2 regions of the Pseudomonas sp. HP_01 genome follow, and region 1 is predicted to be linked to the other one. Evidence: riboswitches for the same ligand, from Rfam matches in the RefSeq annotation. Region 1 holds a riboswitch; the other holds the start of a gene.
What was found. A riboswitch is a leader RNA that binds a small molecule or an ion and turns the genes downstream of it on or off. The one in region 1 is predicted to bind cobalamin.
Positions count from the first base shown of each region.

Region 2: linked by a shared signal. The riboswitch ahead of ACYAR8_RS05400 (ABC transporter substrate-binding protein) and the one ahead of cobW (cobalamin biosynthesis protein CobW) in region 1 are both predicted to bind cobalamin.

Region 1 is NZ_JBTOPV010000001.1:235,348-238,553, forward strand. Features, by position in the region: gene cobN (cobaltochelatase subunit CobN) at 1-852, opposite strand, end outside; gene cobW (cobalamin biosynthesis protein CobW) at 855-1,946, opposite strand; cobalamin riboswitch at 2,075-2,298, opposite strand; cobalamin riboswitch at 2,400-2,632, shown strand; gene ACYAR8_RS01080 (CbtB domain-containing protein) at 2,730-2,933, shown strand; gene ACYAR8_RS01085 (CbtA family protein) at 2,945-3,206, shown strand, end outside.
Region 2 is NZ_JBTOPV010000006.1:5,997-9,202, forward strand. Features, by position in the region: gene ACYAR8_RS05395 (FecCD family ABC transporter permease) at 1-389, opposite strand, end outside; gene ACYAR8_RS05400 (ABC transporter substrate-binding protein) at 401-1,402, opposite strand; cobalamin riboswitch at 1,546-1,742, opposite strand; gene ACYAR8_RS05405 (aspartate/glutamate racemase family protein) at 1,932-2,654, opposite strand; gene ACYAR8_RS05410 (aldo/keto reductase) at 2,715-3,206, opposite strand, start outside.

The DNA of each region.
Region 1 (3,206 bases):
GTCCCGGCGGAACGGCCGTACATCCGGCGCCTCCGGGTTGGATTGGGCGAAGCCGGTGGTGTTGAGAATGACCTCGCAGTCCACCTCGTCGAGCCAGTCCTGGATCGCGCTCATGCAGCCGGCTTCCTTGAGGCTGGCGACGGCAATCGGCAACGGGTTCAGGCCCTGGGCCGACAAGCGCTCGCAGAACACATCGATGAACCCGGTGTTCGCCGCTTGCAGGTGGGAGCGATAGAACAGCACGGCAGCGACCGGCTGATCCGCGCGCCAGTCGGCCTGCCACCGGGCCAGGTCGGCGTTGGCGTTCTGCGGGTGGTAAATCACGGTGCGCGGCAGGGTCTGCGGCTCGACCCACGGGTAGTCGCCGCCCAGCCAGCGCGTGGCGATGAAGTTGAACAGCGACTGCGCGTTGTGCTTGCCGCCCTGACGCAGGTAATGCCAGAGCCGCTCGCGGTCTTCGACGGATTCCGTGCTGTGCGCGCTCAGCTCGGGGTCCGGCCGATCGCAGCCGGGGACCAAAATCAGCTTCACCCCTTTCGCCGCCAGTTCCACCAGCCGCTCGACGCCGTAACGCCAGTAGCCGATACCGCCGTGCAGGGAAATCAGAATGACTTTGGCGTGGCGCAGCACCTCGTCGACGTACAGATCCACCGATGCATGGTTTTGCACCTGCATCGGATTGGCCAGACGCAGGCTCGGGTATTCATCCGGCAACTGCTGCGCGATTTCAGCCAGTAGCGCCAGATTCGAGTCGGCGCTGCACAGGATCACCAGCTCGGCGGGCGTCTGGCCCAGGTCAGCGATGCTGTCGTCGGGAACGAAACCGCCGGGCTGAGTACGCAGCAGGTGCATGGTTAGCCTTTGATCCCGGGGACCGCGTCACGCAATGAGACGGCAGCGCGCAATTGCGCTTCAAGAACGCCCGCATCCAGTTCCTGGCCGATCAGCACCAGATGGGTTTCGCGGGCTTCGTCGGCTTTCCAGGCGCGGTCGAAATGTTTGTCGAAACGCGTGCCCACGCCTTGCACCAGCAGGCGCATGGGTTTGCCGGGAATGGCGGCGAAGCCTTTGACGCGCAGGATGCCGTGTTGGACGACGGCTTGGGTCAGGGCATCAAGCAACAGCGATTCATCGGCCTGGGGCAGCGTGATGGAAATCGAGTCGAAGGCGTCGTGGTCGTGATCGTCAGCGTCGTCGCCTTCATGGTGATCGTGGTGGGTCTTGCGGCCATCGATGTGTAGCTCGGATTCGGCGCCCAGGCCCAGCAATACGCTGATCGGCAGCTGGCCCCTGTTCGCTTCGACGATTTTTACTGCCGGCGGCAGTTCTTCCGAGACTTCCGCGCGCACGGCGGCCAGAGCGTCGGCGTCGAGCATGTCGGCCTTGTTCAGCACGACCAGATCGGCACTCGCCAGTTGGTCGGCGAACAGCTCGTGCAACGGCGATTCGTGGTCCAGGTTCGGATCAAGCTTGCGCTGGGCGTCGACCTGATCCGGGAACGCGGCGAAGGTGCCGGCGAGTACGGCCGGGCTGTCAACCACGGTGATCACGGCGTCAACGGTGCAGGCGTTGCGGATTTCCGGCCACTGGAAGGCTTGCACCAGCGGCTTGGGCAGCGCCAGGCCCGAGGTTTCGATGAGGATGTGATCGAGGTCGCCGCGACGGGCGACCAATTCCTGCATCACCGGGAAGAACTCTTCCTGCACGGTGCAGCACAGGCAGCCGTTGGCCAGTTCGTACACACGACCGACGGCTTCTTCTTCCGAGCAGCCGATGGTGCATTGCTTGAGGATGTCCCCGTCGATGCCCAGTTCGCCGAATTCGTTGACGATGACGGCGATGCGGCGGCCTTCGGCGTTGTCGAGCATGTGCCGCAGCAAGGTGGTCTTGCCCGAGCCGAGAAAGCCGGTGACGATGGTGACGGGGAGTTTGGCCAGTGTTTTCATCGGTTGCCCTCAGGCGTGCGGCAGGGCAACGAGGACGAAAACAGCGCAGGGCCGGCGGAAGCAGGCGCGCGGTTCGATTCGCCACCGGATCACCCCGCCCGGTTGTAGTGGAATTCTTCGGCCGCCCGCAGGCGTTCCGAGTCGAGGCAGGTCTCCTGGCTCACGGCGGCCGGTCGCTGACAGCATCATCAGGCGACTGGCATTCATCGCGCCTTCCCGCTCGCGCAGTGGCTGTGCAATGAAGCTGTCCGTTTACAGTTGCGGGGGCAGCTGCGGCTTGGCACCGCATTCCCTTCTTAGCGCCGGTGGCTTTCATAAAAGCGGCCGGCGAACCTCAAGTGCGCAAGGCTACGCAGTGACCGCAGGCCGGTCAATCGTGCTGTTGCAGTGATTGCCGCGCCGATTGACGCACCGAAAGCCCCTTCGATTGACGATCCTTACAGCGCATGGTCTTCTACACACCTTGTTACGGGTGCCCTTCACAGGGTGAAACGGGAAACCGGTGCGTGCAGACCTTCGGGTGTGCATCAGTCCGGTGCTGCCCCCGCAACGGTAAGCGAGTGAAGAATCAGATCCACTGTGTCGGCAACGACATGGGAAGGCGATTCTTGAAGGCACGACGGCTGTAACGGCTGTTGCATGTGCCCCTCGCGAGCCCGGAGACCGGCCCGATAACGCTACCTGACAACCCGCGGTGGGCGGGCGCTGTTGATCGCTGCCGGCATTCGCCCGCGGCGTCTTCGCGCCTTTCCGTCCGCTGAATCCACTTCAGAGGGAAGCGCCATGCCCATCAGCACACCCCACCAGACGTCCGGCACCACCATCACGACGGTTGTTACCGCCACCCTGAGCCAGCGCCTTGTCGCCGCGGTCAGCACGATGTTTCTCGGCGCATTTCTGGTGTACTTCGCCGGTTTCTCCCATATCGATGCGGTGCACAACGCGGCACACGACACCCGTCACAGCTCCGCCTTCCCTTGCCATTGAGACCTGCCGCCATGTTCAAGCGAATCGCGCAAACGGCCGGGTTCACCGGACTGCTCGCCGCCCTGTTGTTAACGCTGTTGCAAAGCTTCTGGGTCGCACCTTTGATTCTGAAGGGAGAGACCTACGAGAAAGCACCCGCCGCCGAAATGCATGAGCATGCCGAGGGCGCCATGGCCGGTCACGTCCATGACGAAGAGGCGTGGGAGCCCGAAAACGGCTGGCAGCGCGTGCTGTCGACGGCGGGCGGCAATCTGGTGGTAGCAGTCGGTTTCG
Region 2 (3,206 bases), on a different contig from region 1:
CCGGTGGACAGGGAAATGGTTCCGGCGCCGATGCCGATGATCGCCACCAGCACCGCGCCGGTCGAAGCGCCGGCGGAAATGCCCAGCAAATAGGGATCGGCCAGCGGGTTGCGCAGCAGCGATTGCAAGACCACGCCCGACACCGCCAGCCCTGCGCCGCAGGTGGCGGCCACGATGGCCCGGGTCAGGCGGTAATTCCAGACAATGCCCTCATCGATGGGATCGAGGGGAAAGCCTGCGGCCCACAGCTTGTTGGCCAGCACCTGAACGATCACCGGCAGGCTGATCGACGTCTCGCCGATGGCCACGCCCGCCAGCACCGCCAACGCCAGCAACGCGATGGCCCAGGCGCCATGCCCGAAGATTCGGACGACGCTCGACCGAGGCATGCTGACTGACGTCATTGTGCTTGAGTGGCCTGGGCCAGTTGTTCGATGCCGTCGAACAGGCGCACGCTGGACTCCATGGCGCTGGCGTCCATGATCACGATGCGATTGTGCTTCACCGCATCCATGTTGCGGGTGACCGGGTCAGAGCGGAGGAAGGCCAGCTTCTTCTCGTGATCGTCAGCCGGGAAGCGGCGACGGTCCATGCGCGCGATGACCAGCACGGTCGGGTTAGCCTTGGCGATGGTTTCCCATCCCACGGTCGGCCATTCCTCATCGGAGTCGATGACGTTACGCATGCCGAGGGTGTCGAGCATGAAGTTGGGAATGCCCTTGCGCCCGGCCACGTAGGGGTCGACGTTGAGGTCCGGGCTGGAAAACCAGAACACCGCCGAGACGGGCGGATTGGCGTGGGCTTTTGCCTGCGCCACGGCCTGGGCGAGCCGGTTCTGGTAATCCGTGATCAGCTGCTCGCCACGGCCCTGTACGTCGAAAATCTGCGCCAGCTGACGCAGGCTTTTGTACAGCGTGTCGATGCGGAAGGCTTCGAGGCGCGTGCCGTCGGCGCCGACCCGATTGTTCTTGCCCTCGCAATCGGACGGCAGGATGTACGTCGGAATGCTCAAATCGCGAAACTGCTCGCGGGTGCCGACCGCGCCTTGTGGCCCGACCATCCACTCAAACTGCACCGGGACGAAATCCGGTCGTTTGCCGATCACCGATTCGAAGCTCGGCGCATTGTCGGCGAGGCGCTCGATGCGCTCGTTGAGGGTTTGGTACTGGGGCAGGACGGGGTTGAACCACAGTGACGTGCCGACCACGTTAGGGCCCAGGCCCAGTGCATACAACATCTCGGTGGCGGCCTGGCCGATGGTCACGGTTTTCTGCGGGGCGTGGGGGAAGGTCAACGCTTCGCCGCAGTTGTCCACTGTTAAAGGGTAAACCGTCGACGCCGCGAGCGCGGCGGTGGGCAAGGTCAGCGTGACGAGCAGGGCAGCGAGGCGGCGCAGCGGCATGAACAGCGATCTCCAGAAAGCCTGAATGCATGGCGAAGCAGGCGCTGGAAAGTCCATCCCGACAGGCGCCCCAAAGATAAAGGCGCGCACAGCGTGCGCGAACGACGCACGAACGGGAGTCCTTCCCCGGACACCCCGCCGGTGAATGAATATGCTGGCCGGCAGGTCTCCTGACTGGCGCTTCATCGCTCTGCTTCGGCCTTCCCGGGGTGACCCAGTGGCAAACAGGAAACAGAGCTCAGCGCCTACAGTTGCGGGGACAGTTCCGTTTCAGCGCGAAGGCACGCGCCTGGGGATTCCCTATTAATTCCGAGTGGAAACCGGCGGCGGGGATACTAAACGATTCGGCGGGTGGAGGCGAATGCAGCGGCGGTGTGGCAGAGGCTATTACCTGTGGGAGTGAGCTTGCTCGCGAAGAGGCCGGCACATTCGCTAAATCTTCAGCGGCCGGGATGCAGTCTTCGCGAGCAAGCTCGCCCCCACAGGTTATACGTTCGCCTTCAATCTGCGTGTGCTGAACAATGGGCGCCTACTGCTTAAACGGCCAACCGACGATCTTCTTCGGCCGTGGCGTGGCGTAGGTCCGTACTTTCGAGGTCTTCAGTCCAAGTCGTACCAACGATTCCGCCAGCGCGACGGCCGCGGTGACGCCATCCACCACGGGCACGCCAGCGCGATCGCGGATCAGTTGATCCAGCCCGGCCATGCCGCCACAGCCCAGGCAGATCACCTCGGCCTTGTCCCGAGTCACCGCTTCGATGGCTTGGTCAACGATCGCCTCGACCGCTCGCTCCGGGAATTCCTCCAACTCCAGCACGCTCATGCCGCTGGCCAGTACCGACGCGCAGCGCTCGTAGACCCCGGCCAGCTTCAGGCGGTCTTCGATCAACGGCACGGTGCGGTCCAGCGTGGTGACTACCGCGTATTTATGCCCTAGCAGCATCGCCAGGCTGGCCGCCGCTTCGGTGATGTCCACCACCGGTACGTCGAGCAATTCCTGCAAGCCTTCGCGGCCATGCTCGCCGTAACCCGCTTGAATCACCGCGTCATAAGGCCCTTCGTAGGACATGACCCGATCCATCACCGCGATGGCGGCCAGATAACTCTCAAAATTGCCTTCCACCGACTCGGCGCCGAAGCGCGGGGTCAGGCCGATGATTTCGGTGCCGGGGGAGGCCACGCTGCGGGCCTGCTCGGCAATGGTCTCGGTCATGGATTCGGTGGTGTTGACGTTGACGATCAGAATTCGCATGGACAGATCTCGCGCAGGAAACAAAGCCGGGCGTCTGGCCCGGCGTCGTTGGGCACGATATCAGTCTTTGCCGGGAACTGGCGCCTGCAGGGCAATGAAGCCCTGATCGCGCATGGCCTGCCAGAAACCATCCGGCACCTGTGCGTTGAGCGCGGTGACGTCTTCGATGATCCGCGAGGGTCGGCTGGCACCCGGAATCACCGCGGCTACCAGCGGATTGGCGAGGACGAACTGCAGTGCTGCGGACTTGATGTCGACCTGATACTGCCGAGCGATTTCCTGAATATGCGCCACTTTGTCGAGCATCGCCTGGGACGCTTCCTGGTATTCGAAATGCTTGCCGCCCACCAGCACGCCGGAGCTGTAAGGGCCGCCGACAACGAACTCGGCATTGTGCTGGCGAGCCTTGTCGAACAGCCGTTGCAGCGGCTGGTCATGATCGAGCAGCGAATAACGGCCGGCCAGCAGAAAGCCATCGGGCTGCGCTTCTTCCAAGTCCAGCGTCAGTTCGCACGGCTCAACGCGGTTGACGCCCAGGCCCCAAGCCTTGAT